3 regions of the Bradyrhizobium sp. SZCCHNS1022 genome follow, and region 1 is predicted to be linked to each of the others. Evidence: riboswitches for the same ligand, from Rfam matches in the RefSeq annotation. Region 1 holds a riboswitch; each other region holds the start of a gene.
The links. A riboswitch is a leader RNA that binds a small molecule or an ion and turns the genes downstream of it on or off. The one in region 1 is predicted to bind S-adenosylmethionine.
Positions count from the first base shown of each region.

Region 2: linked by a shared signal. The riboswitch ahead of QX071_RS31850 (homoserine O-acetyltransferase) and the one ahead of QX071_RS00665 (O-succinylhomoserine sulfhydrylase) in region 1 are both predicted to bind S-adenosylmethionine.
Region 3: linked by a shared signal. The riboswitch ahead of QX071_RS23585 (GNAT family N-acetyltransferase) and the one ahead of QX071_RS00665 (O-succinylhomoserine sulfhydrylase) in region 1 are both predicted to bind S-adenosylmethionine.

Region 1 covers NZ_JAUETT010000001.1:143,026-150,507, reverse strand. Annotated here, with positions in the region: gene QX071_RS00680 (OpgC domain-containing protein) at 285-1,547, shown strand; gene QX071_RS00675 (SGNH/GDSL hydrolase family protein) at 1,547-2,332, shown strand; gene QX071_RS00670 (GDSL-type esterase/lipase family protein) at 2,407-3,486, shown strand; gene QX071_RS00665 (O-succinylhomoserine sulfhydrylase) at 3,598-4,800, opposite strand; SAM riboswitch at 4,874-4,953, opposite strand; gene QX071_RS00660 (2'-deoxycytidine 5'-triphosphate deaminase) at 5,067-6,173, shown strand; gene QX071_RS00655 (hypothetical protein) at 6,192-6,719, opposite strand; gene QX071_RS00650 (SRPBCC family protein) at 6,716-7,114, opposite strand; gene QX071_RS00645 (VOC family protein) at 7,130-7,482, opposite strand, start outside.
Region 2 covers NZ_JAUETT010000007.1:333,339-340,820, forward strand. Annotated here, with positions in the region: gene QX071_RS31830 (DUF2125 domain-containing protein) at 1-1,123, shown strand, start outside; gene QX071_RS31835 (prephenate/arogenate dehydrogenase family protein) at 1,142-2,077, opposite strand; gene hisC (histidinol-phosphate transaminase) at 2,074-3,171, opposite strand; gene QX071_RS31845 (chorismate mutase) at 3,217-4,050, opposite strand; SAM riboswitch at 4,229-4,308, shown strand; gene QX071_RS31850 (homoserine O-acetyltransferase) at 4,400-5,617, shown strand; gene metW (methionine biosynthesis protein MetW) at 5,620-6,285, shown strand; partial or broken gene QX071_RS31860 (acyltransferase family protein) at 7,233-7,482, opposite strand, start outside.
Region 3 covers NZ_JAUETT010000004.1:146,040-153,521, reverse strand. Annotated here, with positions in the region: gene QX071_RS23605 (serine hydrolase) at 1-593, shown strand, start outside; gene QX071_RS23600 (flagellar protein FlaR) at 773-1,273, opposite strand; gene QX071_RS23595 (uridylate kinase) at 1,568-2,221, shown strand; gene QX071_RS23590 (hypothetical protein) at 2,296-3,084, opposite strand; SAM-I-IV-variant riboswitch at 3,413-3,522, shown strand; gene QX071_RS23585 (GNAT family N-acetyltransferase) at 3,568-4,038, shown strand; gene QX071_RS23580 (hypothetical protein) at 4,249-4,788, opposite strand; gene QX071_RS23575 (hypothetical protein) at 4,990-5,511, opposite strand; gene rocD (ornithine--oxo-acid transaminase) at 6,602-7,482, shown strand, end outside.

The DNA.
Region 1 (7,482 bases):
TGCGAACGCGCGTTGACCACAGTTCCGGATCATGAGACCTATGGTGTAGAAACCGTAGCAGCCTTAGGGCGAGCCCGGGCCGCCACGGTGGCACCAGGGCGCCACACGCGGCGAGGGCTGACGGCGACGGTATCCCCCTGGTGTTGCGTGACGGGATCGCAACAATCCCGTGGCGACTGCACCGCAGCCGGGTGCGTCGCCGCCCAATAAGCCCTTCATCGCTTGCGCAAAAATTGCGCAAGCCTACATTCCCGCTGCCGGAGCACGAGTTGACGCGGTGCCTGATGACGTCGATTGCTGATCGCCTTGCCGGACCTACGGTTCCCGAAGCGGCTGCAGCGCCCGCGCTGGCGCCGGCGATGCCGGCCGCCTCGTCGGCGCCCGCGATCACCTTTCCCCCGGCCGGCGAGCGCGAGCTCAGGTTGGATCTGTTTCGTGGACTCGCACTGTGGTTGATCTTCATCGATCACCTGCCGCCCAATCTTCTGACTTGGTTCACGATCCGGAACTACGGCTTTTCCGACGCCACCGAGATCTTCATCTTCATCTCCGGATATACCGCCGCTTTCGTCTACGGGCGGGCGATGCAGGAGTCCGGCGTCGTGGTCGCGACTGCACGCATCCTGCGCCGCGTCTGGCAGATCTACGTCGCGCATGTCTTCCTGTTCACGATCTTTCTGGCCGAAATCTCCTACGTCGCGACCAGCTTCGAGAACCCGCTCTACACCGAAGAGATGGGGATCATGGATTTCTTGAAGCAGCCCGATGTGACGATCGTGCAGGCGCTGATCTTGCGCTTTCGTCCCGTCAACATGGACGTGCTGCCGCTCTATATCGTGCTGATGCTGTTCCTGCCGCTGATCCTGTCGCTGATGCGCTGGAAGCCGGACCTGACGCTAGGTCTATCGGCCGTGCTCTATGCCGTGACCTGGGAATTCGACCTGTATCTGTCGGCCTATCCGAACGGCTTCTGGGCGTTCAACCCGTTGGCTTGGCAGTTGCTGTTCGTGTTCGGGGCCTGGTGCGCGCTCGGCGGCGCCAGACGCATGACCCGCATTCTGAATTCGCCCATTACACTTTGGATCTGCGCTGCCTATCTATTGGCGGCGTTCTTCGTGACGCTCACTTGGTACATCCCGCAGTTCGGCCATCTATTGCCGCGCCGGCTCGAGCAGTGGATGTATCCGATCGACAAGACAGACCTCGACGTGCTGCGCTTTGCGCATTTCCTGGCGCTCGCCGCACTCACCGTGCACTACTTGCCGAGGGACTGGCCTGGCCTGAAGTCGCGGTGGTTGAAGCCTCTGATCGTGTGCGGCCAGCATTCGCTGGAGATCTTCTGCCTCGGCGTGTTCCTTGCATTCGCAGGGCACTTCATTCTTGCCGAAGTGTCCGGGGGCCCGCTCATGCACGCGCTGATTAGTCTCAGCGGGATCCTCATCATGTGGGGGGTTGCCTCGCTGATTTCATGGTACAAAAACGTTGCGGACAAGAGCGCACCGCGAAAGGCTGCGCTTGCGAATGCCGATATGGCGGGAGGGGGCTGATGCAGTCCGTCTCGTGGTTAAGGCGACCAATGGACGGGCTCGCGAGGCTCGTGCTCCTGACGCTGGCGATGATGCTGGCGACGGCGGCGCGCGCCGAGGAAAACGCCGCCCCGAACTGCGAGGTACCGCCCTATCTGCTCGCCACCGAAAGCCGGCTGACGAAGGTTGCCGATGCGGTGAAGAACGGCCAGCCGCTCGATATCCTGGTGCTCGGCAGCCGCTCCTCGGCGATCGTGAGCACATCGGACAACAACGCCTATCCCTTTCGGCTGCAGGCTGCCCTGAAGGAAAAACTTCCTTTGGTCACCGTTAATCTTGCCGTCGAATTGCAGCCGAAGAGGACGGCCGAGGAGATGGCCGGCAGCTTCGTTAAGGTGCTGGAAGGAAAAAAGCCTAATCTGGTGATCTGGCAGACGGGGACGGTCGATGCCATGCGAGCCATCGATCCGGATGACTTTCGCGCGGCGGTCAACAAGGGCGTGACGGAGCTGCAGAACGCGGGGGCGGACGTGGTCTTGATGAATTTGCAATATAGTCCGCGCACCGAAACCATGATTTCCGTGCCGCCTTACATCGACAACATGCGCGTCGTCGCGCAGGAGCGCGACGTGCCGCTGTTCGATCGGTTCGCGATCATGCGGCAGTGGAACGAGCAGGGCAATTTCGACCTGTTCAATCCGACGCACGGGATCGAGCTTGCCAAACAGGTTCACGATTGCATCGGCCGGGCGCTCTCGAAATTCATCATCGATGCGGCCCAACTGGGACCGGCGCAGCAGAATTAGGATCTCTGGGGTTTATGACGTTAATGAGTTGTCAACGCGTAGTTCGAGGGTTGACCTCGTCGACTCTCATGGCGATGGCTCTCGCCATTTCGACACCATCGCTCCATGCGCAGACTGTGAACCAGGCTGCGGCCCAGACCGCGCCAGCGCCGTCTGGTGAGGCGCAAGTGTCGCCGACGCAGGAGCTGAAGCCGACCATCGGGCACCTCGCAACGGGCGCGGCTCAGAAGCCGTCTCCGGCGCAGGTTGCGGTCATGCATCAGGGGCCGGCCGTCCAAGCTCCGAACCCGCAGCCGGCGACCTCGCCTGGCACGTCCGGCTTGGTCCCTCAGTCATCCTCAGCTGCCAATCCGGCCGCGCCGAAGAGCTTCACCGAAAGGGCCATCGACAGGGTCAAGCAGGTTGCCAAATCCGCCAGCGATATCCTGAACCGCGTGCCCTGCCTGCCGCCGAAGGGCGGGCCGAAGTCGTTTGGCTCGCTGCCCCATGTGGCAAACAAGCTCGCCTCCGGCCTGCCGGTCGTCATCGTCGCCTTCGGCTCCTCGTCCACGCAGGGTTACGGATCGAGCGGGCCGGAATACACCTATCCGAACCGCTTGGCCGCGCAGTTGCGCCGGCAATACCCGATGGCAGACATCAGCGTCATCAATGCCGGCATCGGTGGCGAGGATGCCCCTGAGATGATGAAGCGGCTGCAGGACTCGGTTATCGACCGGCATCCGGATCTCGTGATCTGGCAGGTCGGCACCAACGCGGTGCTGCGCGATCTCGATCCCGCCGATACGGCCAAGCTCGTCGACGACGGTGTGGCGAAGATCCAGGCCGCGAGCGCCGACATCGTGCTGGTCGACCTGCAATATTCGCCGCGCGTGATCGAACGTCCCGAGCGGGCCAACAAGATGATCAAGCTGCTCAGCCATGTCGCCGAGCTGCATCACGTCGGCATCTTTCCCCGTTTCGAGGTGATGCGCGATTGGCACGAGCAGCAATCGATCCCGATCAACGATTTCGTCATCGCCGACGGCCTGCATATGAACGATTGGGGCTATGCCTGTTTCGCGCAGTTGCTCGGCGACGACATCATCAAGTCGGTCGGACAGGTCAAGCTCGGCGTTAACCTGCCGGCGGACGTCCTGACCTATCGGCCGATGTGACGCCGTCAGGCGTCATCCCGGGGCGCACGTCCGCGCGCGGGCCCGGGATCTCGATCGACAGGGCAAGCAGCGAATAGGGGTTTCTTACTACTCCCTACTCGCCCTTCGCGATCACGCTTTCGCCAGCGCCGCATCCAGATCGGCGATCAGGTCGTCGACATGTTCGAGCCCGGTGGAGAAGCGGATGAAGCCTTCGCTGATGCCGAGCTCGGCGCGGGCCTCCGGCGTCAGCCGCTGATGGGTGGTGGTGGCGGGATGGGTGACCAGCGTCTTGGCATCGCCGAGATTGTTGGAGATCTTGGCGAGCTTGAGCGCGTTGAGCACGCGGAAGGCCGCGGCCTTGCCGCCCTTGACCTCGAAGCCCACCAGCGTGGAGCCGGCGCGCATCTGCTTCTTCACGGTGGCGGCCTGCGGATGATCGTCGCGGCCGGGATAGACCAGCCGCGAGATCTTCGGGTGGCTCGCAAGGACATCGGCGATCTTCGCCGCAGTCTCGGTCTGGGCGCGGACGCGCACCGCGAGCGTCTCCAGGCCCTTCAGCAGCACCCAGGCGTTGAACGGCGATATCGACGGGCCGGTCTGGCGCATGAAATTGTGGATGTGCTCGGCGATGAAGGCCTCCGACGACAGGATGACGCCGCCGAGACAGCGGCCCTGGCCGTCGATGTGCTTGGTTGCGGAATAGACCACGACGTCGGCGCCGAGCGCCAGCGGGCTCTGCCAGATCGGCGTGGCGAATACGTTGTCGACGATCAGCCGCGCGCCATGAGCATGCGCGATCTCGGCGATTGCACCGATGTCGAGCACGTCGAGCGTCGGGTTGGTCGGGCTTTCCAGGAAGAAGCTCTTGGTATTCGGCCTGACCGCGCGCTGCCACTGGTCGAGATCGAGGCCGTCGACCAGGGTGGATTCGATGCCGTAGCGCGGCAGCAGGTCCTCGACCACGTAACGGCAGGAGCCGAACATCGCCTTCGAGGCGACGACATGGTCGCCGGCGCGCAACGGCGCCAGGATCGCGGTGGTCACCGCCGCCATGCCCGTGGCCGCGGAGCGGGCGGTCTCGGCGCCCTCGAGTTCGGCCATGCGGCGCTCGAACATTGCCGTGGTCGGGTTGGAGAAGCGCGAATAGATGAAGCCGGGATCCTCGCCCTTGAACCGGGCCTCGCATTCCTCCGCGCTGGCGTAAACGAAGCCCTGGGTGAGGAACAGCGCCTCGGCAGTCTCGCCGAATTCCGACCGCAGCGTGCCGGAATGCACCAGTCGGGTCTCGGGGCGGTATTGGGTCAACGAGGGGGTGGCGGCAGATTTGGACATATGACCTCCATCATGACCATCAGGAAAATGGTCACAAAAAACCGGCCTGGGAGAGCTCTCCTCACGGCCGGGATCACATGGGTCCCCGGCCTGTTTAGCGACTTGTTTAACGTGGCTGCAAGCCGGCCGGCTCAAATCACCACGGGATAAGTCGTGCTCTTAGTCGCCTCCAGCCTTTTCGTCAAGCCGGCCATCGGATAACGCGTAAGAACCCCTATGTTTTAGGGGCAGGGCTGATATTCCAGCCAGTCACGAGGGACCAGGTTTTGCCGCTTTCGCTCGCCGCCGATGCCAATGGCATCCTGCCCGATCGCTTGATCGCGCAGATGGCGGACGCCGGCCTGATCATCCCCGAATATGATTTCGTCGAGAGCCAGATCCAGCCGGCCAGCCTCGATTTGAGGTTGGGCGACATCGCTTACCGCGTCCGCGCGAGCTTCCTGCCCGGGCCCGGCGCGACCGTGGCAGAACGGATCGACGAACTGAAGCTGCACGAATTCTCGCTTGCCGATGGCGCGGTGCTCGAGACCAATTGCGTCTACATCGTGCCGCTGTTGGAAAGCCTCGCGCTGCCCAAGGACATCGTCGCCGCGGCCAATCCGAAGAGTTCTACCGGCCGTCTCGATGTGTTCACGCGCGTGATCGCCGACGGCACCCGCCGCTTCGACATGATCGGCGCCGGCTATCACGGACCGCTTTATGCGGAGATCAGTCCGAAGACATTTCCGGTTCTGTTGCGCGAAGGTTCGCGGCTGTCGCAGGTCCGCTTCCGCTATCGTGACGCGGTGCTGTCAGCCGATGAGCTGAATGCGCTGCATCAGGCCGAGCGGCTGGTCGATCGCGATGATGCCGATCTGGCCGGCGGCGTGGCGCTGTCGGTCGATCTGTCCGGCGAGAACGCGGGCGGTTTTGTCGGCTATCGTGCCAAGCGCCACACGGGCGTCGTCGATGTCGATCGCCGCGGCGGTTATGCGGTGGAGGAATTCTGGGAGCCGATCAAGGCGCGCCCCGACGGCAGCCTCATTCTCGATCCCGGCGAATTCTACATTCTCGCTTCGAAAGAAGCTGTCCAGGTCCCGCCGGACTATGCCGCGGAGATGGTGCCGTTCGATCCGCTGGTCGGCGAATTCCGTGTCCACTATGCCGGTTTCTTCGATCCGGGCTTCGGCTATGCCGGTGCTGGCGGGCAGGGCTCCCGCGCGGTGCTGGAAGTGCGTTCGCGCGAGGTGCCGTTCATCCTCGAGCATGGCCAGATCGTCGGGCGCCTGGTTTATGAAAGGATGCTGGCGCGGCCCGATGCGCTGTATGGCCAGCGCATCGGCTCCAACTACCAGGCACAGGGCCTGAAGCTGTCGAAGCATTTCCGGCCGTAGGCGACGTCGGGCGCGCGCTCACGTTCGGCTGCGGCGGATGGCCCTGAACTCGGTGACGAGACGCCAGTTCGTTCCCCCGTCAGTGGAGCTGTCGCCACGCCAGAGAAACGAATGATCCGTGATGTCGCGAAAGCTCCAGCGGATCATCCGGCCGTTCTCGTCGGTGCCGAGCTGCACGATATCGTCGCCTTCGGCACGGCCGATCATCTGCAGAAAGATCTGGCCGACCGGCTCGGACCATTGGATGCGCCAGGCGTCAAGCCTGGTGTCGTAGATCCGCAGCGTCGTGCCGTAAGGGCCCGGCCCATCGCCGCGGTCCCGCTGCCCGCGCTGTGGCACGATCCAGACATCCTGAACGGCACGGCCTTCGAGCACCCAGCCGAAATGCCACTCGCCATTGCGCCGCCGCATCGGTGCATTCTCGGGGAAATGCACGACGTCGAGATCCCATGAGCCGATGAAGCGGCCATAAAGGCCCATTTTGTCGGCACGATCGGCAGACGGACCGTCAGCGCCGAGCGCGTCGAGAAATGCCGATGTGGTCATGAGCTGCCTCCCAGCGCCTTCTGCATGGCTGCCGCACCGAGCTCCATCTGCCCGTCGATATAGGGGGCGATCTCATGCGGCAGCACGTCGGTGATCCAGATCATCCGGCAGCGGGTTTCGCCATCGAGGACGATCTGGACCGAGGCGCTGTGTTGGGTGATGCGCTCGTGGGCCACGGAGTAGACGAGGCGTCGTCGCGCGTCGTCGCAGTCGACCAGCCTCTCGCGTGCCACGCTCCCATTGGCGAATGTCAGGATACGCACATCATCGTCGAGTTTGGCGTCGAGCACGAAACCTGGAGCAAGCCGTATATGCACCGCCGCGAAATCGCGCACCGCGTCCCATGCCGCAGCAGCCGGCGCGTCAATCGGAATATCCTTGTGAATGGATGCCATAATGCGTCCTCCCGCTCAAACGCAGACCGCTTCGATGTTGTTGCCGTCGAGATCGATCAGGAAGGCGGCGTAATAGGTCGGGCTGTAATCGGGACGCGGTCCGGCCGTGCCATTGTCGGCTCCGCCGGCCTTGAGCCCTTCGCTGTGGAATTTACTCACCGCTGCATGATCAGGCGCGCGGAAGGCGACATGTGCGCCGCCATGCCGTTCGGCTCTGGTGAGGTGCAACCACAGCGCCGGAGCGTCTTTCGGGCCGAAGCCCGCCGAAGTCTCATCCTTTGAGCACAGCACATGGCCAAGCGGCGCCAACACGGACGTGTAGAACCGCACGCTTGCCTCAAGGTCGTTCACCCGCAAACCGACATGAT
Region 2 (7,482 bases), on a different contig from region 1:
CCTGCTCCTGATCGCCGCGGTGGCATGGAGCGTGTTCTGGTTCTTTGCCGCTTCGCAGGTCGATGTCCAGGCCGACGCCTGGCGTGCGCGAGAGGCGAAGTCCGGCCGCGTCTATGATTGCGCGCGGCGCTCGGTCGCCGGCTTCCCGTTCCGCCTCGAGGTTCGCTGCGGCGACCCAAGCGTTTCCCTGTTCTCGCAAGCCGCCGGCACGCCGCTGATGACGGCCAAGCTCGGCGAAATTCTGGTCGTGGCCCAGGTCTATGACCCCAAGCGTCTGATCGCGGAATTCAAGGGGCCTGCGACCATCTCGAACGGCAGCGATCCCGCCTCCTTTGCGGTGAACTGGCAGCTCGGCCAGGCCAGCGTCTATGGCCTGCCCGTGGCACCACAACGCGGCGCATTGGTGTTCGACGCTCCCACGATCGATCGAATCGACGGTGCGGCTCGCGCGCCGCTTGCGCGCGCCGATCACATCGAACTGCACGGCCGCCTCGCCGAGGGTTCGCCGACCGATCATCCCGTGATCGAAGCCGCGCTGCAGATCGCGAACGGCAGCATTCAAGGGAGTCATCCGTTGCTCTCCGAGCCGTTCAATGCCGACATCCAGACGCGCGTTTCGGGATTGAGCGATTTTCGGCCCAAGCCCTGGCCGGTGCGATTTCGTGAGATCCAGGCTGCCGGCGGCCACATCGACATCGTGCAATCGCGGATTCAGCAGGGCGAACTGCTCGCGGTCGCTTCCGGCACGCTCAGTCTGACAGCCAGCGGCAACATCGATGGCGAGTTGCAGATGACCGTCGCTGGGCTCGACAAGGTGATCCCCGCGCTTGGGATCGACAAGATGCTCGACAACGGCGTGCCGCAGTCGACGCTCGACCGCGTTGCGCCCGGGGTGAAGTCGCAGGATCTCAACAACCTTTTCGGCGCGCTCGATCGCGCGATTCCAGGGCTTGGCAAGGTGGTGAAACAGAACGCCAATGCCGGCGTCGCTGCCGGCATCAATGCACTGGGCAAGGAAGTCGTGCTGGAAGGGCGTAAGGCGCGCAGCTTTCCATTGCGCATCTCCGATGGGGCGGTCGTGCTCGGCCCGTTCAAAGTGGCGCAGATCCCGCCACTGTTCTAGCGCGCGGCCCGTCCGCCGTTACGACGGCTCGATCTGCGGTAGCGGCCGGCCGAAATCGGGCGCTGCCGAATCCTGCCCGATCTCGACGATGCCGCGGCGAATCGCGCGCGTCCGGGTGAAATGCTCGAACAACGCCTGCCCGTCGCCGCGTCGGATCGCGCGTGTCAGCTTGGCGAGATCCTCATTGAAGGTGCCGAGCATTTCCAGGACGGCATCCTTGTTGTTCAAGAACACGTCGCGCCACATCGTCGGATCCGACGCGGCGATGCGGGTGAAGTCGCGGAAGCCGCCCGCGGAAAATTTGATCACCTCGGATTCCGTCACCTGCGCCAGCTCCTCGGCGGTGCCGACGATCGTGTAGGCGATCAGATGCGGCAGATGGCTGGTGATGGCGAGCACGAGATCATGATGGTCCGGTGTCATGATCTCGACCTTGGCGCCGAGCGCAGCCCAGAACGCGCGGAGGCGCGCGACCGCATCGGCATCGGTGCCGACCGGCGGCGTCAGGATGCACCAGCGATTGATGAAGAGTTCCGCAAACCCGGAGTCGGGGCCGGAATTCTCGGTGCCGGCAACCGGATGCGCCGGCACGAAATGCACACCTGCCGGCAAATGCGGAGCCATGTCGCGCACGATGGCGCCCTTGACCGAGCCGACATCGGAGATGATCGCGCCGTCCTTCAGTGAGCCCGCGATCTCCTGCGCCACAGGCCCGCAGGCGCCGACGGGAATGCAGAGGATGACGAGGTCGGCGTCCTTCACCGCCTCCGCATTGCTCTCCACCACGCGGTCGACGATGCCGAGCTCGGCGACACGAGCCCGCGTCTCCTTCGAGCGCGCTGTGGTGACGATCTCACCGGCCAGCCCATGCAGGCGCGCGGCGCGCGCGATCGAGCCGCCGATCAGGCCGAATCCGATCAGCGCGACGCGCTCGAATTTCGCCGCGCTCGTCACTTCGTCCCCATGAATTCGCGCAAACCCTCCAACACCAGGCGATTGGCCTCTTCGGAGCCGATCGTCATCCGCAGCGCATGCGGCAGCTGATAGTTGTTGAGCGCGCGCAGCACCAGGCCGCGCCGGGTCAGGAATTCGTCGGCCTCGGCGGCCGTCTTGCCCTTCTCGGTCGGGAAGTGGATCAGGATGAAGTTCGTCACGCTCGGCGTCACCTTCAGGCCGAGCTTGCCGATCTCCTCGCTGAGCCTGTTGCGCCATTCTTCCGTGTACGTCTTGGACGTCTGCACATGCGCACTGTCCTCGATCGCAGCGACCGCGGCGAGCATGGCCGGCGTGGAGACGTTGAACGGTCCACGGATGCGGTTGACCGCATCGACGATATGGGCCGGGCCGAACATCCAGCCGACGCGTAGCGCGGCGAGCCCGTGAATCTTGGAAAAAGTGTGGGTCATCACGGTGTTCTCGGTCGTGGCGACCAGCTCGATGCCGACCTCATAGTCGTTGCGCGACACGTAGTCGGAATAGGCCGCGTCCAAAACCAGTACGACGTTGGAGGGCAGGCCGGCGCGCAGCCGCTTGACCTCGTCGAACGGGATGTAGGTGCCAGTCGGATTGTTCGGGTTGGCGAGCCAGACCAGCTTGGTGCGCGGCGTGACCGCCTGCAGGATGGCGTTGACATCCGCGGTCAGGTTCTTCTCCGGTGCGATCACGTTCTTGGCGCCGCGGCCCATGGTGGCGATCGGATAAACCAAAAAGCCGTGCGTGGTGGAGATCGCCTCGTCGCCGTGGCCGAGAAAGGTGTGTGCCAGCAGGTTGAGGATCTCGTCGGAGCCGGCGCCGCAGATGATCCGATCGGGATCGAGGCCGTAGGCGCGGCCGATCGCCTGGCGCAGCACCCGCGAGGTGCCTTCCGGGTAGTCCTCCAGATGCGTCGCCGCGTGCGTGAAGGCCGCGATCGCCTTCGGCGAGGGGCCAAACGGGGTCTCATTGGCCGAAAGCTTGAACACCTTGCGGCCCGGCTCCGGCTTCGGGCTCTTGCCGGGGGTGTAGGGCGCAATATCGAGGATGCCGGGATTCGGCACGGGGCGGGACATCATTCAACTCCGGGAAACCGCAGGATCAGGCCAGAGCCATCAACCCTAGCTCGGCACCGTATAGCGCTTTGCATGGCCGCCGACGAGGGCCGTCGAGCGTACCGAGGCGCCCGCCGCGATCAGGGCTGCCCTGATTTTTTCGAGGTTCGAGGGGGTCTCGATGGAGACCAACAGGGCCGCGCTGTCGAAGGCGGTATCCGGCACCGCTACGATGTCCGCCAGCGGCGACAGCGCTCGCGCCACCTGCGCATTCCAGCCCGACACGCGGATGCTCCAGGTCTCGACCTCCAACAGCAGGGCATCGTCGGCCACGCGGGAGATCGCAAACACCGGCAGCGCCGCCGGATGGTCGGCGCGCTCCAGGAAAGGCAGCCGGGCGATGATCTTCGGCGCGCCGGCCGGCTCGAGCGTGATCCACCACGGCGTATGCCCTGACGTCGCCGAGACCAGCGCCAGATCGCCCTTCGATTTCGCTGCCGCCTCGACGGCGGCCTGGGCGCTGAAATGCGCCACATAGGGCACGATGAAGCCGAAATGGAACCGCGCGGAATCCCGCATCGCAGCCTCGCCGACCGAGACGTCGGCGTGCGCGCAGAACGGCGCCTGCACGTAGGTGAAGCTGGAGACGATGATGCGCCAGATGCTCTCGACCGTATCGAGCGGCAGGATGCCGCGATGGCGCTGCACCAGGCGCTTCATCATGTCGGCCTCGCGCGCCGGCCGGAAGGCCGAGCCGACCTCCTGCGTCTTCTTCACCTGGATCAGGCGGTCGATGATGTCGCCGCGCTGCATCAACAACCGATGCATCTGCTCGTCGATCGCGTCGATCTCCTTGCGCAGATCGGCAAGCGAGGGCGGGGCGGGAGGCGTCTCGGGCATTTGCGGCATCTCTTGGCTGGTCCTGCGGTGCAGGCGAGCGTCGTTCTGTCCTACAGATCAGGCGCGTGCAACATCAAGTTTACCCGATCGAGCGCCCGGAAGCGCTACAGTTGCAACATGGCGGCGTGCCGTCGATTCCGGCTTGCCTTGACGTCGGCCGCCCGCCGGACTACGTTGTTGGTCATTCCGTGGTCATTTGAGCCGGCCGGCTTGCAGCCACGTTAAACAATTCGCTAAACAGGCCGGGGACAGTTCTGATCCCGGCCGAACCTAATTTCGGGCCGGGTTTTTTTATGGCCTGATATGTCACGTGGTTCGGGAGCTCCGGCGACCGCCGGGGTCTAGAGACATGACAGGCCTGACGCCCAAATCGAACTCGCCGAAGTCACGACGCGTGATCCCGCCGGAGGAGCGCTCGCACGAGGTCGATCATCCGAACTCGCCGGTTGCAAAGTTCGGCGCCGATCAGCCGCTCCGGCTCGACTGCGGGGTCGATCTCGCGCCGTTCCAGATCGCCTACCAGACCTATGGCGAGCTCAATGCCGACAGATCGAACGCCATCCTGGTCTGCCACGCCCTGACCGGCGATCAGCATGTCGCCAATCGCCATCCGATGACCGGCAAGCCGGGCTGGTGGGAGACGCTGGTCGGCCCGGGCCGTCCACTCGATACCAACCGTTACTTCATCATCTGCTCGAACGTGATCGGCGGCTGCATGGGTTCGACCGGCCCCGCCTCGCTCAATCCGGCGACGGGCAAGGCCTGGGGCCTGGATTTCCCGATCATCACCATTCCGGACATGGTGCGCGCCCAGGCGATGCTGATCGACCATCTCGGCATCGAGACGCTGTTTGCGGTGGTCGGCGGCTCCATGGGCGGCATGCAGGTGCTGCAATGGACTGTGGCCTATCCGACCCGCGTGTTCGCGGCGCTCGCGATCGCCTGCGCTACGCGTCACTCGGCGCAGAATATCGCCTTCCATGAGCTCGGCCGGCAGGCGGTGATGGCCGATCCGGATTGGGATCACGGCCGCTATGCCGACAAGGGCGTTCATCCGCATCGCGGGCTCGCGGTGGCGCGGATGGCCGCGCACATCACTTATTTGTCGGACGCGGCGCTGCATCGCAAGTTCGGTCGCCGCATGCAGGACCGCGACCTGCCGACCTTTTCCTTCGATGCCGATTTCCAGGTCGAGAGCTATCTGCGCTACCAGGGCTCGTCCTTCGTGGAGCGCTTCGATGCCAACGCCTATCTCTATCTGACCCGCGCGATGGACTACTTCGATATCGCCGCCGATCATGATGGCGTGCTGGCCGAAGCTTTCCGCGGCATTCAGACCCGTTTCTGCGTCGTGTCCTTCACCAGCGACTGGCTGTTTCCGACGCCGGAGTCGCGGGCGCTGGTGCATGCGCTCAACGCGTCGAGCGCACGGGTCTCTTTCGCGGAGATCGAAACCGACAAAGGTCATGATGCCTTCCTGCTCGATGTCCCCGAGTTCTTCGACATCGCCCGTGCCTTCCTCGAGTCCGCCGGCAAGGCACGCGGGCTGACCACACCCGGAGTCTGACCATGGCGCTGCAAGAGGTGCTGCCGCTGAACGGCGTTACGGAGCGCGAAGGGCTCGCCTATCGCCCCGACCATCTGCTGATTGCCAAGATGGTCGAGCGCGGCTCCAAGGTGCTCGACATCGGTTGTGGCGACGGCGATCTCCTGCAGTTGCTTGAGAGCCGCGGCATCGACGGTCGCGGCATCGAGCTGTCGCGCGAAGGCGTCAACCACTGCGTGGCGAAGGGGCTTGCGGTGGTGCAGGGCGACGCCGACACCGACCTCGTCGATTATCCCGACGACGCGTTCGACTACGTGATCCTGTCGCAGACCCTGCAGGCGACGCGGCAGCCGAGGACGGTGCTCGAAAATCTCCTGCGCATCGGCCGCCGCGCGATCGTGGCCTTTCCGAATTTCGGCTTCTGGCGGCTGCGCCTGCAGCTTCTGATCGGCGGTCACATGCCGCGTACCGAGAATCTGCCGTTCACCTGGTACGACACGCCGAACATCCATTTCTGCACCATCAAGGACTTCGTGCAGCTCTGCGACGAGATCAACGTCAAGATGGAGCGCGCGGTGGCGCTCGATTCCGACGGCCAGCCGCTGCGGGTCAATATGCCCTGGTGGTTCTGGAACATGTTCGGCGAGCAGGGGATCTTCCTGCTGAGCCGGGCGGGGAAGGGAAGGTAGCCTCCGGCTGCCATTCCGGGGCGAGGCCGTAGGCCCCGAACCCGGAATCTCGAAGTTGTCTGGCGCGCACACCCATTTCGAGATTCCGGGTTCGCGCATTGCATGCGCGCCCCGGAATGACCGGCCTGTTGGCACGATCTGGCTCTTCACATCTCAAACAGCGCGAGGCGTGCGCTCGCATTCTCGCAGCGCGTTACGCCCGAGCTTTGCGAAGCATTCGCCCTCGAAAAGCAAGAGGGCGCAGGAAAGGCCGGGTGTTAGCTCACACCCATGGCCCGCCTGCATCAAAAAAAGCAGGCGGCAGTCACCACAGGTACGAGCCGCACATCCGGCCTTCCCTGCGCGACGGTGTTAACGCTTATACGCGCTCTCCTCGGGGACCGGCATTCTTGCCCCCGTCCGCGTGATGCGAAGCATCATCGCGTCGCGCAACGCTTGCGCGTTGCATGGGCCTCAGCACCGGGAGGCCAGGACCACACGACTTCACGTCCGCGCCGATGTCGTTCGTCCGTGTGAGAGACACACTGCGACACGCCGCGTCCATCGCATCCCGCTTCCGACGTCCGTGACGATCGCGATACGTCCCTCTTGTGGAGGCGGGATGCGCGGAAAGGTGCTCCTAATTTGCCCGACGACACAAGCCTTGATGCCTGCGACATCCTGGCACGACGGGCAATGGCGGCATGACGACCATGCGCAAAATGCCCGCCGGGCAGCAATGTCTCGCCACGCGTCCGGGGCTGTGCGGGATGGGCGAGAGCGAGCAGTTACGGCCGTCGGCGCGCGAAAAAGGTCAGTCACGAACCACTCATGCGGCGGACGGGCAACGCCGCCCGCCATCGGGCAATGGCGGCCATCAGTTTGGTCGTCATGCGAGAGGACAACGCCAAGACCGGCTTTTTCAACCGGAGCGCAGGGAGCTCGATCAGATGCCAGGATAGCGCCGCGATCAGAATCGCAATCAGGGCAGATATGGGAAAGAGCAGCCACCATTCGCGCAGCGGCAGGAACGTCGCAACGAGCGTTTGCTGGATCGGATACGAAAACAGATAGATGCCGTAGGAATAATCTCCGCCCGTCGATGGCAGCCGCTGGGCACCGATCCAAATCATCAGGTAGGTGAGAGCAGGAATGGAGAAGAACGCGTTCTTCGGCCCCAACAGCAGCAAATAGGCAGCTGCGGCCGAGAGCAGCGCG
Region 3 (7,482 bases), on a different contig from region 1:
CTTACGAGACCGGGGAGCAGAAGTCGACACGCCCTCCGCGTGGCGCTCATCCGCCAGGTACGTTCTGGTACTACAACAACTGGGATTTCAATGCGCTTGGCGCAATCTACGCGAAGGCGACGGGCTCAAACGCCTTTGAGAGCTTTGAAAAGGCCATCGCCCACCCGATCGGGATGCAGGATTTCACTGCCCATGATGGGATGTTCGTGGGGGATCGTTCCTCTCTTTACCCCGCCTACGTGTTCAGCATGAGCGCGCGCGATCTTGCGCGCTTTGGCTTGCTATTCCTCAAAAAGGGTGAATGGAACGGAGCGCCTGTCATTCCGTCCCAGTGGGTTATTGACTCGACGAAAGCGTACTCGGAAACAGATAGAAGAGATCGCAAATATGGCTATCTATGGTGGGTTCTGAATGCAGGTGCATGGGGGAGAGATGCAATCCTTGCCTCGGGCTATGGAGGGCAACAGATCGCCATATTGCCGGAGAAGCGCCTGGTGGTCGTTCAGGTGGTTGAATTAGATCAATACCAGAAGGGGATTCATACGGCGGACTTCCTCGACCTTGTCCGGCAAGTCGTGATTTTCGCTCATTGATGCTGAGACGGCCTCAGCGTTTGCTTCGGGTCAAGGGCGGCTGTGGCCGGTCGACTGACGGCGCAGCCGGTGTCCCCCCAGCTTCGGAAATAACCCCTCCGCTCCGGGACTTGCGTTTCGGGCCGATCGCGAAAGTCCAACGCGAGCAAACGAGATCGCCGCTTCGCGGGACACGGCGGTTACGTCGGATTGGCTGCGAATGCTACCAGCTCTTTTGGTGATCTGATGTGGATGATCCGCAGCCGATCAGATTTTGCGTAGATCGCCTCTATGAGCCGGGGCCTCATCTCACGGTGAAGCCCCCACATCATCTTGTAGAGGCGGAACGTGACCGGCAGCATCGGACAACCCGGAGGGCCATCAGGTCGCCCAAAGAACACCGACTTCACCTGGCGCTTGGTCGCCCACCAGAGATGAATCCAAAACGGATGGTCAACCAAAACAACAGTATCGCATGCGGCAATCCGGTCGAGGACAGAGAACCAAGGCCCGTATCCATCAAGCAACCAGCGCTCCTGCGACAGCAGGGCATCGTGGCTCTCGCGTAGTTCTTCGTCAGGAACCCGCACCCAGTTCGGACGCCACAAAATATTATCGATGGCGAAGTAAGGCAACGAGTGCGCACGACACAATGCCTTGCACATCGTGGATTTGCCGCCACCGGCGTTGCCGATCACCATTACGCGCGTCATCGTGTGTTGTTAACATAGCGATTGGCCGCATGGAAGCGCCTTTGGGTCAAGGGCCGCCGTGGCCGGCAGACGGATGGCGCAGCCGGTGTACCCCAACTTCGGAATAACACCCGCGGTTCCGGGACTTACGTTTCGGGCCAATTGCTGCCATTGGCGCTGCGTGCGGGCCGGCCTTCTGCCCCGGTCGCAGAGCCGGACACTATTTGTGAATTGTGGTCCCAAAAGACATTCTGAATTCTTCCCGCAATCTTGGAGGGGGGGGGACACATGAGACGCGCAGCCTTGATCACCATCGCGGAGTTTGCCGCTGCGGTCGACAGGCCACATCCGGTACGGGTAGCCATCGACGGCCGAACTGCATCGGGTAAGACAACTGTCGCCAATGAAATGGCTCATGAACTCGACCGTATCGGCCGAGCGACCATTCGCACCTCTATCGATGGCTTTCATCGACCGAAGCGCGAACGTTACGCGCGTGGTCGCCATTCGGCCGAAGGTTATTATTTTGACGCCCGGGACCTCGATGCCGTCCGGCGGTTACTCCTCGAGCCGCTGGGTCCCGGAGGAAGCCTAATCTATAGCACCGCTTCCTTCGACCTCGATAAGGACGAGCCTATCGTTGCGCCCACCCACAGGGCGAATCAACGCGACATCTTGATCGTCGATGGGACATTCTTGCAGCGATCAGAGCTGCGAGATGCTTGGGAAGTCGTCATATTTGTTGACGTCGATGTAAAAACAGCTGGCGAAAGGGGGACGTTGCGCGACGCCAACCAACTCGGTGGCCGTGAAGCGGCGGAGGCTCTGTACCGGGATCGGTACGCGCCGGCATTCGAGATTTATGAGCGGCTAAGTCAACCCATCCAAAATGCCAACATTGTGCTGGACAATAGAGAATTCGAGACTGCGGCGGTGCGCATCAACCGCCCCGTCTGACCTCAAGTACGATCGGCCGCGCGCTGGGCCGTAGTGTGCCAGAAGCTGACGTCTGTCTGACCACCATGAACGACTCACTTGCGTCGCCAGGATTCGACTAAGGCAGCGAGCTTGGCGTCCGACGTCTCGTCGCCCTGAGCTAAATCTGCTTCGTAGCCAAACCAATAATCGCCGACCAGCGTGCGGTGGGTGCAGAACCTTCCGTTGTCCAGTCGGCATGCCACGAGCCGTGTCGGCTCTCCCATCGCATTCAGGCGCACGAAATAATGCTGGATCCGCGTAGGCGCGCCGGGCTGCAGCTGATAGCTCAGATCAAACGATCGATACCCGTCGTGATCGGGACCGGGAGTCATCTCCGACCGGTATTTGCGCCATGAACCCAGGGTCGGATCGGCAACGTCCTTATCACCTGGAAGAATCCGGACCTGTTGAATCCAGCTACAATCGATGTCGGTGTGCCCGCCGAGATTGGACAGGCAGAGATCGACGGTGAAGCCGATCTCGCCGGGAGGGTCGCGAGGAGGACGGCCGGGGCCGGCATCCGCATATTTCCAGGGTACCAGGAACACCTCCGGGCCGATATGCCGCTCGTAATAATCAGGTCCCGGTTCGACGCGGGCACGGGCAATCTGGTTGCCGGCAATGGTCGCGGTCCAGATCAGAATGACCAGCAAGGACGCGGTGGCGCGAAACCCCAAGGCGAACGCGACCGAGGACAGCACCGCGGCAAGGCCGGCAGCGGCCATGATTAGTTTGGATGCGTTGAGATCATACGCATCCAGCGTCGCATGCGGATGCGCAGGGAAGTAGAACTTGTCGAAGCCCGCCGCCGCGCCGACAACAAAGCAGACCGGGATCGCCACCACAAGCAGGACCCAGGCGGCGACAACAGACGTTTTGGCGTGCCTCCGGAGTAGTTTCACGATTCACCAAATAACCAAGGATTCCTGACTGGCATCTTAGCAAGAATATGATGCACTGCTATTTCTTGTCGAGCACTCATGCGCGACACACTTTCGCTTCAAGCCAAAGGCCGCCGTGGCCGGCAGACGGATGGCGCAGCCGGTGTACCCCCAGCTACGGAAATAACCCCTCCGTTCCGGGACTTACGTTTCGGGCCAGGAGCGGCCACGCGTTATTCCTCAAACTGGGGGCGCGCTTGCCAAGCTCGATAGTGCCCGCTATCGTCAACTCCAACATCAAGAGTTGGGCCGACGCCCAGCGCCAACCTGCTCCCCGAGCAAGGTGGCTTTCTTCCTTCGGAAGAAGATGTGGCCGGTCCGGCAACTAAACGGGACAAGCCACCACGGCGTCATGCGCTCCTCTCTTCGAAGAAGGGGACGAGAATGACTGTCGATAGAGTCGAAATTGAGCTGGCCGATGCAAGGTCCCCGGACCTGATCAACCTCGTCACCGCGCTGGACGATTTCTTGAACAAGGTCTGCGGGGTGGACAGGAATCACGGCTCTCCAATCGATCGGCTGGCGCACGGCGACACGCAAATGTTTATCGCGCGGATTGCCGGACAAGCCGTCGGCTGTGCAGGGCTGCAGATGTTCGCGGATGGTACCGGGGAGGTGAAGCGCATGTATGTCGTCCCCGAGGTTCGGACAACTGGAATAGGCAGCAGCCTCCTGACGCGCGTTGTGGAAGCGGCCTTGACCGCCAAGCTGTCGGTTCTGCGGCTGGAAACCACGGAATTTCTTCCCGATGCGCAGAGGCTCTATCGGGCGAAGGGTTTCGTTCCGTGCCCGGCGTATGGCCCATACGTTTCCAACCCGATCAATTTGTACTTCGAGAAATGGCTGACGAAATGATTGTCGAGGGCGATGCGCCGACAAGGAATAACGAGGCGTAGGTCGGGTTGGAGCCGGAGGCGTAACCCGCCATCTTGACGTTTCAAAACGGCGGATCATGATCCCGCCCGAGCTGAAATCCTGCCGGGCTCCAGAGCCTCGCGGCGCCGCTAGCGCTCCGCAAACTTCCGCTTTCAGCCCTTAACGGACGCCAGGCCGACGGTCCGCAGGCTAGCCGATTTCCCGACGCAGCCGGTCGTGCACGTTTTCTAGATGCTCGTAGAAGGGCGCCATTTTAGCCTCGCCGTGGCCGGCATTCACCGCCGCCCAAGCGGGCAGCTTTCGGCTCAACACCTTCTCCCAGATGTCTACGAACTCGATGAATGAGCTATAAAACTCTCGTGTTTCCGGTTCGGCCAGCCACATCTTGTCGCGGAACAGATCAGCCATTTGCTGATAGCGCGGCATCAGCACGTGCCGCATCGTTTGATTTTCGTCATCGACGCTTATGTCGTGAATTTCGGCGAGCGCGCGGGCGTCGAGATAGGTAGGCGGGGCGCCGAGCGCTCGTTGGAGGCTGACTCTCAGCTCGCTTCGGGCATGGATCTCTTTGTGCGAAGCCAGCAGCGGTCCGTAGAATTGCTCGAGCTGCAGCTTCAGGAATGCAACCCTTTGAGCGCGGCGCTCACGGATGCTGATCATCAGCTGGGTCACAATGGCGCCAAGGAATGCTCCAACGCCCAGCGCCGCGAGCAGTTGCGGAAACTCCATCGTGGCACCCCGTTGCTGGCTCGCTTCAGTTTCGATGCCAATATATAGGTGACGAAAATGAAGTCCATCGACCTCGTCGACACGCGGGACCTCGGATTGCGCTTGGTAAAGGAGAGCGGATGAAGATCCCCGATTTCAAGCCAGATCTACGATCGGCGCGAGCACGATTTCGATGGGCATGTCGGTGAGGATTTTCTTTGACTACCGGTGCCCCTGAATTTTGCAGATTATGCCGGCGTATTGTCTCACCGGGCCTTGTGGCGTCCCCGATGTACCGGTCCACTTTTTCTCGTCGAGCGTGCACAGAATCTTCCAGTTCGAGTATTCGATCTCTCTGTTGGGATCGAGCCTGATCGTGGATAGCCTTGGGAAGGTCAGTGTCTGATTTCCGGCGTCGATTTTAGGCTCGTCAACGTCGGCGATCTCGAACCCGTCTTGGTATAGTTTAGACGGGTTCAATCTTGCAGGCCGGCTGCCAGCTATTGCAGTTTCCTTGGCAGATCGCTCGATATCCCACGCCCTAAAATTTGCGTAGCAAAATGCGAAGGCAGCAATCCATAGAAACAGCGGGCGGCGGCGAGCTGCCGGCAATAACTCATTGAACTTCTTTGTCGTTGAGGTCGGCAGGTAACGCTCTAACGCTCGCTCGATCCAAAATGCCACCGCGATCCAAAACTGCCAATAGCTCACGATCGCGGTGGCATAGTCAACTAATCTGGACATTACGACTCCGTCGGTGGCGCGGAGCATACTTGAACCGATCCCGCCCTTGGAGTCCGATAATCGCCCTTAACGGGCATTCCCGGACTCTGATGAGAGGTGCGTTGTCGGACAACTCGGTGGACGGCGCAATACAGTCCATCTGCGCCGCCTGCTGGTCTCCGGCCTGCTTGCGCTGTCCGTACAGCCCGCGCCGAAAAACTCATTTCGCGAGCCGCTTCAAGCGCATCCCGCTATCCAGCCCGCTTCGGAGAAATATTCCTCTTTCGTTTTATCAGAAATCGTGATTGACTGTCGCCGTCCCGTCTCGATACGAGGGGCGTTTCGCGATCGTCACGGACGTTGCGGCGGGATGCGGTGGGCGTGTCGATGTTGCAGCGTGGTTGATCCGCGCCGACGAACGACGTTGATGCGCACGGTCAAGTCGCGTGGTCCTGGCATCCCGACGCTGATGCCGCGCTGATGCGTAAGCATCATGCGCAAACGGTGGCCAAAAAGCCCGGCGCACCGGGGAGAACGCGAAGCAGCCGTTAAAACCATTGCGCGGGGAATGCCGGGATGTCTCGGCTGAACCTGTGGTACCTGCCGCCTGCATTTTTTGCTGCAGGCGGGCCATGGGTGCGGCCAGCGCCCGGCATTCCCCGTGCCCTCTGCTTGAAGAGGGCAGGTTTTGCAGCATAGCTCGGACGCGACAGCGCCGCGAGAAGGTGAACTCATGACTCACCACCGTCATTGCGAGGAGCGCGAGCGACGACTTGTCCGCCATGGCCGGACCTGTCCACTGATGCTCGCTCTCGAGGTCGGGGTAACATCACAAAGACTGCCGATCAGGCGCCCCCACCCCAGCCCTCCCCCGCAAGCGGGAGAGGGAGCGCACCGCATTCTCGGCGGCAGCTTGATAACTCTGGGCACCGGACAGAATTGCCCCCGGCAACATCGCGATCATCGACCGAACACCATCGCAGGCCTATAGTGCTCGACGACGAGGCTCGGTTTTGCGGCAGCGATGTCCGCAAGCTCACGACATCAGGCTCTGCGCGGCGTGACGTTCCCCGCCCCCGGCCTGCAGCCGACAACAGCAGCGGTGACGAACATGTCTGCACCGGTCAATCCATTCATCGCGACGGAGGCGCGGCTCGGCGCGCAGAACTACAAGCCGCTCGGCGTCGTGCTCTCGCGCGGCGAAGGGGTGTTCGTATGGGACACCGACGGCAACCGCTATCTCGATTGCCTGTCGGCCTATTCGGCCGTCAACCAGGGGCACTGCCATCCGAAGATCCTGGCCGCCATGATCGAACAGGCGGGACGGCTGACCTTGACGTCGCGCGCCTTTCACAACGACCAGCTCGCGCCGTTCTATGAGGAGATCGTAGCGCTGACCGGCGCTCACAAGGTGCTGCCGATGAACAGCGGCGCCGAGGCGGTGGAGAGCGCGATCAAGGCGGTGCGCAAATGGGGCTACGAGGTCAAGGGCGTGCCGGATGGGTTGGCCGAGATCATCGTCTGTGCCGACAATTTCCACGGCCGCACGCTGGGCATCATCGGCTTTTCCACCGATCCTGTGGCGCGCGATCATTTCGGGCCGTTCGCGCCCGGCTTCAGGATCATCCCGTTCGGCGACGCCCGGGCGCTGGAAGCTGCGATCGGGCCACACACCGTGGCCTTCCTGGCCGAGCCGATCCAGGGCGAGGCCGGCGTGATCATTCCGCCATCGGGCTATTTCGCCGAGGTGCGACAACTCTGCACCGTCAACAATGTGATGCTGATCCTCGACGAGATCCAGACCGGGCTCGGCCGCACCGGCCGGCTGCTGGCGGAACAGCATGACGGCATCGAGGCCGACGTCACCCTGCTCGGCAAGGCCCTGTCCGGCGGCTTCTATCCCGTGTCGGCGGTGCTCTCCAACCACGCCGTGCTCGGCACCTTGAAGCCCGGCCAGCACGGCTCGACCTTCGGCGGCAATCCGCTGGCCTG